2 regions of the Kitasatospora sp. CB02891 genome follow, and region 2 is predicted to be linked to the other one. Evidence: riboswitches for the same ligand, from Rfam matches in the RefSeq annotation. Region 2 holds a riboswitch; the other holds the start of a gene.

Region 1 (5,729 bases), on a different contig from region 2:
CCGCGATGTTCGAGTGCTCGTCCAGCAGCTGCTCCAGGCGCGCGATGTCGCCGTACGAATCGGCGCGGGCCATCGGCGGCACCAGGTGGTCGACCAGCGTGGCGTGCGCCCGGCGCTTGGCCTGGGTGCCCTCGCCCGGGTCGTTCACCAGGAACGGGTAGACCAGCGGGAGATCGCCGAGCGCCGCGTCCGGGCCGCACTCCGCCGAAAGCGCCGCCGTCTTGCCCGGCAGCCACTCCAGGTTGCCGTGCTTGCCCAGGTGCACCACCGCGTGCGCACCGAACCCGCCGTCCTCCTGCGCCGCCGCGATCCAGCGGTACGCCGCCAGGTAGTGGTGGCTCGGCGGCAGGTCCGGGTCGTGGTAGATCGCCACCGGGTTCTCGCCGAACCCGCGCGGCGGCTGGACGAGGACCAGCAGGTTGCCGGAGCGCAGACCCGCCAGCACCAGGTCGCCGTCCGGGTTCTGCGAACGGTCCACGTACAGCTCGCCCGGCGCCGGACCCCAGTGCTCCTCCACCTGCTCGCGCAGCGCGGCCGGGAGCGTGGCGTACCAGCGCCGGTAGTCGGCGGCCGGGATGCGCACTGGGTTGCGGGCCAGCTGCTCCTCCGTCAGCCACGCCTGGTCGTAGCCGCCCGCCTCGATCAGCGCGTGGATCAGCGCGTCGCCGTCGTGCTGGTGCTCGGTCTCGGTGTGCAGACCGGGCAGGCTGTCGCCCAGGTCCATGCCCTCCGCGCGCAGCCGCTCCAGCAGCCGGATCGCCGACGCCGGGGTGTCCAGGCCGACCGCGTTGCCCACCCGGGCATGCTTGGTCGGATAAGCCGACAGGACCAGTGCCAGGCGGCGCTCGGACGCCGGAGTGTGCCGCAGCCGGGCGTGCCGCACCGCGATGCCCGCGACCCGCGACGCACGTTCCGGGTCCGCCGCGTACACCGTGAGCCCGTCCTGGTCGACCTCCTTGAAGGAGAACGGAACGGTGATCAGCCGGCCGTCGAACTCCGGGACGGCGACCTGCGTCGCCGTGTCCAACGGCGACAGCCCGTCGTCGCTGCCCTCCCACTGCGCCCGCGACCAGGTCAGGCACAGCGCTTGCAGGATCGGCCGGTCCAACGCCGCCAACGCGCCCGCGTCCCAGGCCTCTTCGTCACCACCGGCCTGCGCGTCGGCCGGCCGGGTGCCGCCCGCCGCCAGCACCGTCGTCACGATCACGTCGGCCGCGCCCAGCTCCGCCAGCAGCTCCGGCTCCGCACCGCGCAGCGACGCGCAGAAGTACGCCCGGGCCTGCGCGCCCTCCGCCTCGATCGCCCGGCAGAGCGTCTCCACGAACGCCGTGTTGCCGCTCATGTGGTGCGCCCGGTAGTACAGCACCGCGACGGAAGGCCCCTCCGACGAGTGCGCGGTGCGCTCCAGCGGACCCCAGGACGGGGCCGACGCCGGCGGCGCGAAACCGTGACCGGTCAGCAGCACCGTGTCCGACAGGAACGCGCCCAGCTCCGCCAGGTTCGCCGGACCGCCGTGCGCCAAGTACGCGTGCGCCTCCGCGGCGATGCCCGCCGGCACCGTCGACAACTCCATCAACTGGGCGTCCGGCGCCTGCTCGCCCGTCAGCACCACCACCGGACGCGGCCCCGCGAGCAGCGCGTCCAGACCCTCCTGCCAGGCCCGGCGCCCACCCAGCAGCCGCACCACCACCAGCTCGACGCCGTCCAGCAGTTCGGGCAGCCCGGCCGGATCCAGCCGGGCCGGATTGCCCCACCGGAACCGCACCGGACCGTTCGACGCCCGGGCACTCAGCAGGTCCGTGTCGGACGTGGACAGCAGCAGGATCATGCGAAAGCCCTCCCGGGCGTCTCGGACAGCGCGGACAACCCGGTCGTGGGAGCACAGGTGCGATCGAGGACGCGGAAGGGCCCGACGGGGACAGAGCCCACGGGCACCCGCCAGGATGCGGGCATGCGACGGCGCATGGCACGGACCTTCCTCGGGGTCCTCGCCCCGGGCAGTGGAGGACGGCCGGAGTTCCTGGCTCCCACGGCTCACTGAGCCGCGGTCACAGTGGCGGGACCGCACCGGATTCTCACCGGACTTCCTCCGCTGTGCCGTCGCTGGCAGCGGACACCCCGAAAGGCGCCCGGGACGCCTCGAAAGGCACCCGCCAGCATCGTACGGGTTGACGGCGCATCGGGGGAGTGTGACCTGCGACGCGCCCCCGATCCGATCCGCGCCGACCCCGGAACCCCACGCTGAGCTGGGCATTCGCCGGGCCCACGACACCGGAGGTCGACACTCGGGGCAGTGGCGCGACCCGCCGCCATGGGTATGCTCGCCGCCATGCCACCCACACCCGACGCCTTCGCGGCACCCTTCGTCGGGCCCGACCGAGGCCGCGCCGACGCCTGCCCCGGCGCGCTCCGCCTGCACCTCGCCGAGGACGGCCACCTCGCCCGACTCCGGCTGCCCGGCGGTTACTTGACGTACCGTCAGCTGCTGGTGCTGGCCGACGCGGCCGACGCGCTCGGCGACGGCGAGGTCGAGATCACCTCCCGCGGCAACCTCCAACTGCGCGGCCTGCGCGAGCAGTGCGCCGCCGACCTCGCCGAACGGCTGCGCGCCGTCGGCCTGCTGCCCTCCGACACCCACGAACGCGTCCGCAACATCGCGGCCTCGCCCCTGGCCGGCCTGGACGGACGCGGCCGCCCTGACGTCGATCTGCCGCGCTGGGTAAGGGAGTTGGACGCCGCCCTGTGCGCCGCGCCGTGGGCCGCCCGGCTCTCCGGCAAATTCCTGTTCGCCCTGGACGACGGCCGCGGCGACATCGCCGCCCTCGACGCCGATGTGACCTTGATCGCAGTCGGCGACGGGCGCGCCCTGCTGCGCCTCGGCCGCGCCCGCACCGGAACCGTCGTCGACCACCCCGTGCCCGCCGCGCTCGCCGCCGCCCGGCACTTCCTCGACCTGGCCGCCGGACGCGCCTGGCACCTGCGCGAAGTGCAGGCCGAGCTGCCCGACGGAGAGGTGGCGCTGCCGCGCTTCGCCGGCGAGCGGCCGCTGCTGGGCGCGGTCGGTGACGCCGCCTCGGTCGGGCTGCGGTTCGGGCGGGCGAGCAGCGCGCAGTGGCGGCTGCTGGCGGACGCGCTCGGACCGGACGGTGCGGGTGGCGGCGGAGGCGGGAGCGTGCGGCTCACCCCGTGGCGCGGCGTCGTCGTGCCCGGGGCCGGGGCCCAGTGGCTGCCGCGGCTCGCCGACGCGGGCTTCCAGGTGGAGTCCGGCGGCCCCTGGGAAGGCGTCAGCGCCTGCACCGGCCTGCCCGGTTGCGGGAAAGCGCTTGCCGACGTCCGTGCGCAGGCCGCCCGGGCGATCGCCGCCGCCCCCGCCGAAGGCCTGCCCGTGCACTGGTCCGGCTGCGAACGCCGCTGCGGGCACCCCGCCGGACGCTGGGTCGACGTGCTGGCCACCGCCACCGGACACCGCGTCACCGTGGACGGCCGCGTCCGCGAGACGCCGTGGCCGGTGGCGTCCGGGCAGGGGGCGACCGGGAACGGCCCGACCGGGAACGGCCCGACCGGGAATGACACGACCGGGAATGGCCCGACCGGGGACGGCCCGGCCGAGAACGACACGACCGAGAACGACCTCGCCGAGGCAGTCGCCGAGGCGCGCAATGCCGACTGGCGGAGGACCGCATGATCGACTACGAGAAGGACGGCGCGGCCATCTACCGCCAGTCCTTCGCCACCATCCGCGCCGAGGCCGACCTCGCCGCGCTGCCCGCCGACGTGGCCCAGGTCGCGGTGCGGATGATCCACGCCTGCGGCATGACCGACCTGGTCGAGGACCTGTTGTGGTCGCCGAACGTGGTCGCCGACGCCCGGCGCGCCCTGCACGCCGGTGCGCCGATCCTGTGCGACGTCAACATGGTGGCCAGCGGGGTGACCCGCAAGCGGCTGCCCGCCGACAACGAGGTGATCTGCACCCTCACCGACCCGTCGGTGCCCGAACTGGCCCGCGCCATGGGCACCACCCGCAGCGCCGCCGCCATGGAACTCTGGCTGCCCCGCCTGGAGGGCGCCGTGGTCGCCGTCGGCAACGCACCCACCTCGCTGTTCCGCCTGCTGGAGCTGATCGAGGCCGGTGCGCCCCGACCCGCCGCCGTGATCGGCGTCCCGGTCGGCTTCATCGGCGCCGCCGAGTCCAAGCAGGCCCTGGCCGAACACCCGGCCGCACTGGAACACCTGGTGGTCCGGGGCCGCCGGGGCGGCAGCGCGATAGCCGCTGCCGCGATCAACGCGATTGCGAGCGAACAGGAATGACGGACCGTCAGGAAACCTCCTCGGCGACCACCGGCCGGCTCTACGGCGTCGGCGTCGGACCGGGCGACCCGTCGCTGATCACGGTGCGCGCCGCCGAACTCATCGGCCGGGCCGACGTCATCGCCTACCACTGCGCGCGGCACGGCCGTTCGCACGCCCGAGCCATCGCCGAGCGCTATCTGACGGGCAGTCAGCTGGAGGAGCGGCTGATGTACCCCGTCACGGTGGAGACCACCGACCACCCCGGCGGCTACCGGGGCGCGCTGGACGACTTCTACCAGGAGGCGTCCGAGCGGCTCGCCGCCCACCTCGACGCCGGGCGCACCGTCGTCGTCCTCGCCGAGGGCGACCCGCTGTTCTACGGCTCGTACCAGCACATGCACAAGCGCCTCGCGCACCGCTACCCCACCGAGGTGGTGCCCGGCGTCACCTCGATCAGCGCCGCCGCCGCCCGCCTGGGCACCCCGCTGGTGGAGGCCGAGGAGGTGCTGACGATCATTCCCGGCACCCTGCCGGAGGAGGAGCTGACCGCGCGCCTCGCCGCCACCGACTCCGCCGTCGTCATGAAGCTCGGCCGGACCTTCCCCACTGTGCGCCGCGCCCTGGAGCGGGCCGGACGCCTGGACGAGGCCCGGTACGTCGAGCGCGCCACCATGGACGGCGAACGCACCGGCCTGCTCGCCGAGATCGACGCCGACAGCGTGCCGTACTTCTCGGTCGCCGTGCTGCCCAGCCGGGTCGCCGCCCTCGACTCCGACGGGCAGCCGTTCGAGGCGCTCGCGGCCCCGGCCGAACAGCCGTCGCAGACCGGCGAGGTGGTGGTGGTCGGGACCGGCCCGGCCGGGCCGCTGTGGCTGACGCCCGAGGCGCGCGGGGTGCTCGCCGGCGCGACCGACCTGGTCGGCTACACCACCTACCTGGACCGGGTGCCGGTCCGCGCCGGCCAGGTCCGGCACGGCTCCGACAACAAGGTCGAGGGCGTACGCGCCGAATTCGCCCTGGAGTTGGCGCGTCGCGGCCGTCGCGTCGCGGTCGTCTCCTCGGGCGACCCGGGCGTGTTCGCGATGGCCACCGCCGTCCTGGAGGCCGCCTGCGAGGACCCCTACCGGGACGTCCCCGTGCGCGTCCTGCCGGGGATGACCGCCGCGCACGCCGCCGCGTCCCGGGCCGGTGCGCCGCTCGGCCACGACTACGCGGTGATCTCGCTCTCCGACCGGCTCAAGCCGTGGGAGGTGATCGCCCGTCGGCTGCGCGCCGCCGCCGAGGCCGACCTGGTGCTCGCGCTGTACAACCCCGGCTCCAAGTCCCGTACCACGCAGGTGGGTTCGGCGCGCGACCTGCTGCTGGAGTACCGCGACCCGGCGACCCCCGTGGTGCTGGCCCGGGACGTCGGCGGCCCCACCGAGCGGGTCCGCACCGTC
Region 2 (5,729 bases):
AGCATGCCGCGGACCAGGAGGTTCCTGACGGTGTGGGAGTTCATGTGTTCAGTTGCTCGCTTCTTCTGCCGGAGCGGGTCAGTGGCAGGGGAAGCCGAGCAGGTGCCGCCCGTCGTGCACCCACTCGTGCACACTCTCGCCGGAGAGCAGCGAGGTGGCGCCCTGTTCGGCGCCGACGAAGTAGAGCAGGGTGAGCAGCAGGATGCCGAAGAAGGCCGCCCAGGGGGCGATGGCCTTGACGGAGAGGGGGGTGAGGGCCGGCGTGGTGACGGCGGCGGGCGCGATGGGGTGAGCCATGGCGGTGTGACCTCCTTGCGGGAACTCGCGTCCCGGTCGTGTGGAGCAGGAAACGACGGAGGCGGGTCTGACTTCCCCCTGGTCAGGGGTTCACAGTGGCGCGACCGTGCCGGGCTTGCACCGGACTTCCACGCACCGTCGTTGATATGGGGTTGTTCGCCGAGAAGGTACCGTTCCCCGGCACGGCCCGCCAGGGGCGCGGCACTCCGATCCACGATTCGTGGACGGATGATCTTTGGGAGGGTGGGCCTGTGACGGTCCGGGTGATGTTGGTCGCACCGGCGCTCGGCGCGGAGGGCCGCGGCGCCCGGTTCGGTGACGACCTGCCGCTGACGGATGCCGACCTGGCTCCGGCCCGGACGCTGGCCGTGCCCAGGGCGGACCGGGTGCTGTCGGCCCCGTCGCCGCGCTGCCGGCAGAGCGCCGGGGCGCTGGACCTGATGCCGGCGGACGAGCCCTGTCTCGCCGACCTGGATCCGGGTGCCTGGCGCGGCCGTCCGCTGGCCGAACTCGCGGCTGCCGAACCGGAGTCGATCGCCGCTTGGCTGTCCGACCCCGGTTTCGCCCCGCCCGGCGGGGAGTCCGTCGGCGCGCTGCTGGCCCGGGTCGGCGGCTGGCTGGACGCGCTGCCCGCCGACACCGGCCGCGTGCTCGCCGTGGCCGAGCCGGCCGTTGTCCGGGCCGCCGTGGTGCACGCCCTCGCCCTGCCGCCCGCCGCGTTCTGGCGGCTGGACGTCGCCCCGCTCACCGTCACCTCGCTCAGCGGGCGCGCCGCGCGCTGGAACCTGCGCTGCGGCGCGCCGCTGATGCCGCGTCAGCTGCCGTAGCGCAGGGAGACGGTGTCGCCGGCGTTGACGGTGGTGGCCCTGGTGGCGGTGGCGGCGGTGCCGTTGTCGAGGCGGACCTTCCAGCTGTTGGCGCCCGCGTTGGCGGTGCCGTTGACGGCGGTGATCGCGCCGCTGCCGCTGGACGGCGTGACGCCGGTGACGCAGCCGCTGGGGGTGGCGGTGGCGGCGGCGTCCAGGACGGCGCCGAGGGTGGTGGTGGAGCCGGTCGGGGTGAGGGTGACGGCGCAGACCTTGAGGTTTCCGGTGCCGTTGTCGACGGTGAGGGCGATCCGGGCGGCGGTGCCGGAGGTGAATGCCGTGGTGGCGACCCAGGTGGGGGCGCCGGAGGTGACGGGGGTGGGCGGGGTGGCGGTGAAGCCGCCGCCGGCCACCGCGCGCAGGCCGTCGACCGAGGCGTACGCGGACGGCGTGGTGTCGGTGGACTGGTACTTGAAGCCGCCGCCGGGGTTGAACTGCTGGGCGATCAGGTAGTCGACGGGGGTCTTGCCGCTGCCGCTGGTGAAGGCGGCGCCCTGCGGGTTGATGCCGCAGGCGTTCAGCCCGGAGACCGCCCAGCCGTTGGAGTCTGTGTTGGGGCCCCACATGGCGGCGAACGAGCCGTTGGCGTTCAGGTTGGCGGCCAGGAAGCTCGCGGCGGAGGTGATCGCGCTGTCGGTGCTGGGCACGCCGGCGGCGCACAGCGAGGCCATCGCGGCGCCGGTCATGTCGATGTCCGAGGCCTGGGCGAGCGCGGTCGGGTCGCCGGCGGCCTTGCTGTAGTTCCAGCCGCCGTCGGTGTGCTGGTTGGCGCGGACGGCGGCGGCCGAGGCGTCCAGCAGTGTCTGCGGGACACGCTGGCTCCCGCTCTGGGTACGGGCGTTGCCGAGCGCGAGCAGACCGAAGACGGTGCCGTTGAAGTTGCCGGACGGCCCCCAGTAGCCGGGTTCGGCGCTCTGCCAGTACGCGGCGAGGTCGGCGATCAGGTTGCGGCCTGCGCCGACCCGGGCCGGGTCGATGCCCGCGGCGTAGGAGTTGAGGATGGCCCGCTCGTAGTCGGTGACGACCGGGGACGCGCCGGGCCAGGTGGCGGCGGCGAGTTGGCCGCGGTAGACGGTGCGGGCGTTCTTGGCGGGGTCGGCGCCGGGCAGCACGTCCACGGCGGCGGTCCCGGCGGCGGCGAGCGCGCTGAACGCCCACTCGTTGGACAGCCCGCCGGAGGTGACGTAGCTGCCGTCGGCGGCCTGGAGGGTCTTCAGGTAGGCGACGCCGTTGGTCTTCGAAGTGGCGATCTGTGCGGGGGTGGCGGCCTGCGCGGGGACTGCGGTGCCCAGCAGCGCGCCCGCGGCGAGGGCGACGGCGGCCAGGGCGGTGGTGGAACGACGGGTCACAACGGACTCCTTGGGTCGGGGCGCCGACGCGTCCCCGTCGCACCGGCGGAACGCGCTGGCGTCCGGCCGGAGTCCGGGGCGGCCGCCGCCCGGATCGCGTGGGTGGCTTTCGCTCGTGGTGCACGGCCGGCAGGCATTCGGACTCGGGCGTGTGAAGGCCCCTCACCGTTGCGCGTCAGTCCCGGACTCCCACCGGGTTCCCCTGCTCGGCCACCGCGGACGGTACCCCACGCAGCAGGCCGGCCGACAGGGTGACGTACCCGACACGACTCCGGCGAGCCGTCGGTCCTACCGGTCAACCTCCGCCGATCAAGCGGTAGTTGCGCACCACTCCGAGCGCTCCGGGCGCACTTCGACTGGCTGCCGGGCGCGTTGACGCCCCCTCAGCTCACGTGGTCTGATGAACGGGTTTTCCACCTCGGAGGTCAGGGGAAGCCGGTCCGAATCCGGCGCTGACCCGCAACCGTAGCCCTGCCCGTGCGGCGGGGGAGCCGGAATGCCTGCCACCGGGGGTTCGTCAGCACCACATGCGTCGTCGCGGACTACGACGCAGTCGGTACGGGGGCCAGTCCGCCGTCCGCTGCCTTGTCACACCCCGCCACGACCCGATCAGGGAGTCACCGGTGAGGGTCAACCACAGCAGCACCAGCACGCACCCGTCCAGAACCCGTGGCCGCCGCCCGGCCGCCGCCCTGCTCGCGACGCTCGTCGCGGCCGCCACCACCGGCACCCTGCTGCTCGGACACCCGGGCACGGCGGCCGCCGACCCGGTCGAGCAGTGCACCGCCACCACCGGCGCGATCGTCGCGGTCGACTTCTCCCCCTGGGGCGGCGGCCTGGTCCGCGGCTGCGACGCCCACCCGACCACCGGCATGAACCTGCTGCACAACGCCGGGTTCACCACCGCGGGCACCGTGCACGACGGCCCCGGCTTCATCTGCCGGATCGGCACCGGTGCGTTCGCCACCGGCACCCAGTACCCGACCGCCGCCACCGAACCCTGCACCACTACCCCGCAGGGCAGCGCCTACTGGTCGTACTGGATCGCCGAACCCGGCGCCACCGCCTGGACGTACAGCCGCTTCGGCGCCGACGGCCAGAAGCCGAAGGCCGGCGAGGTCGAGGCCTGGGTGTACGGCGCGACCGACCTCGGCGGGACCACCGGCGGGCCGAAGTTCACCCCGGACGAGGTGCGGGCGAAGAACGCCGCCAGCCCGTCCCCGTCCCCGTCGCCCAGTGCGAGCGGCGGCCCCTCCGGCAGCCCGAGCCCGTCGCCCGGCGGGAGTTCGGGCACCGGCGCCCCGCCCGGCCGCACCGCCGATCCGGCTGCCGCCGCGGCCTGGCTGGCGGCGCAGCTGACGGACGGCGACCACATGGAGAACTGGGCGTTCGAGGGCCCGGACTTCCCGCGGACCGCGCTGACCGCGCTCTCGCTGGCCGGCTCCGGCACCCAGGACGCGGCGCTGCGCAAGGTCGCCGCGTTCCTGGCCGCACACGCCGACGCGTTCCTGTTCCCGAACGGCGCGTCGGCCGGCGCCGCGCCCGACGCCCGGGCCGCCGCGCTGCTGGCGCTGGTCGCCGAGGCCACCGGGGGCGACCCGCGCTCGTTCGGCGGCCGCGACCTGGTCGCGGCGCTCACCGACCACGTCTGCGACGCCGCCGGGCAGGGCGGGAAGTGCAGCGCCGCCGGGGACTTCCAGGGCGCGGCCAACCCGTGGACGCAGGCGATGGGCGTGATCGCGCTGGCCCGCGCCGGGGTCGTCCCGGCGCCCGCCGTGCTGGACCGGTTCGCCGGGGTGCAGTGCGCCGACGGCGGCTTCGCCGGCACGCTGATCCGCCCCGGCCAGTACTGCGAGTCCGACCCGCTGTCCACCGCCGAGACCGTGATCGCGCTGCGACTGGCGGGCGGCCACCAGCCGGTGGCCGACCGCGGGGTGGCCTGGCTGACCGCCCAGCAGGGGGCCGACGGCGCGTTCGTGCCGTACGCGGGCGCTTCCCCCGAGACCCTGTCCACCGCCGTCGCGGCTCAGGCCCTGCACGCTGCCGGGCGCACCGCCGAGGCCGACCGGGCCACCGCCTGGCTGGCCGCACGGCAGAACGCCGACGGCGGCCTCGGCCCCGACGAGTGGACCCCGGACTCGGAGGCGCCCGCCACCGAGCAGGCGATCCTCGCCCTCACCGGCACCGACCCGGCCACCGTGCTGCGGCGGGTCAACGCCCCGCAGCCCGCCCGCACCCCCGACCTCGCCAGGGCCGGCGCCTACCTGACCGACCGCGCCCGCCTGATCGACGGCCACTACTACGAGGGCTTCACCGACTTCGCCGACTTCGGCCTGACCATCGACACCGCGTACGCGCTGGCCGCCACCGGCACGGACGACGCGGCGCTGCGCCGGATCACCGACTTCCTCGACCAGCAGGGCAAGGACCGCTCCGAACGGTCCGTCAACGACTGGACGGCGATCGGCACCGAGTGGGCCGGCGGCGGCTCGGTCGCCAAGGAGGCGCTGCTCGCCGAGATCGTCGGACGCGACCCGCGGCACTTCGGCGGACAGGACCTGATCACCGCCCTGGACCGGATGGTCTGCGACCACGCCGACGTGAACGCGGGCTGCGACGGGCCGGGCAACTACCAGTGGGCGCAGTCGGTGTTCTCGCAGGCCCTCGGCGTGATGGCCCAGGTCCGGGCGGGGCACGCCGAGCAGGCCGGGCCGGCCGTCGCCTACCTGCGCGGGCTGCAGAACGCGGACGGCTCCTGGCCCAGCCTGATCCCCAACTCCCGTACCCCGGACGTGGATTCCACCGCGATCGCGGCGATGGCCCTGGACCTGCTGCCCGACCGGGAGAGCAGGCAGGCCGTCGAGCGGGCCCTCGGCTGGCTGGCCGCCCGGCAGTTGCCGGACGGCGGTTTCCCCGGCTCGGCGGGCAACTCGGTCAACTCGGCCGCGCTCGCCGTCCAGGGTCTGAGCCTGCGCCAGGACGCGTATGCGGCCCGGATCGCCCGGGCCACCGAGTTCCTCGCCGGGCAGCAGAACGCCGACGGCGGTTTCACCGTCGCCGCCGACGGCCCGCGCACCTCCGACCTGCGCGCCTCCGCCCAGGCGGCGGGCGGGGTCACCGGCCGCTCCTTCGGCACGCTCAGCCACAAGTTGGACGACAGCACTCCCGGCGAGCCCAGCGGCTCCCCGTCGCCGTCCTCCTCCGCGTCGCCCTCCGC

Evidence for each region. A riboswitch is a leader RNA that binds a small molecule or an ion and turns the genes downstream of it on or off. The one in region 2 is predicted to bind cobalamin.
Region 1: it holds a riboswitch for cobalamin, as region 2 does, so the genes downstream of both, cobN (cobaltochelatase subunit CobN) here and CG736_RS14885 (prenyltransferase/squalene oxidase repeat-containing protein) in region 2, are expected to answer to the same signal.

The regions. Positions count from the first base shown of each region.
Region 1 covers NZ_NNBO01000001.1:966,542-972,270, reverse strand. Annotated here, with positions in the region: gene cobN (cobaltochelatase subunit CobN) at 1-1,828, opposite strand, end outside; cobalamin riboswitch at 1,998-2,136, opposite strand; gene CG736_RS36820 (hypothetical protein) at 2,330-3,685, shown strand; gene CG736_RS04580 (precorrin-8X methylmutase) at 3,682-4,308, shown strand; gene CG736_RS04575 (precorrin-2 C(20)-methyltransferase) at 4,305-5,729, shown strand, end outside.
Region 2 covers NZ_NNBO01000005.1:470,092-475,820, reverse strand. Annotated here, with positions in the region: gene CG736_RS14900 (CbtA family protein) at 1-44, opposite strand, end outside; gene CG736_RS14895 (CbtB-domain containing protein) at 79-297, opposite strand; gene CG736_RS14890 (histidine phosphatase family protein) at 549-1,124, shown strand; gene CG736_RS14885 (prenyltransferase/squalene oxidase repeat-containing protein) at 1,112-2,512, opposite strand; cobalamin riboswitch at 2,623-2,771, opposite strand; cobalamin riboswitch at 2,902-3,035, shown strand; gene CG736_RS14880 (prenyltransferase/squalene oxidase repeat-containing protein) at 3,136-5,729, shown strand, end outside.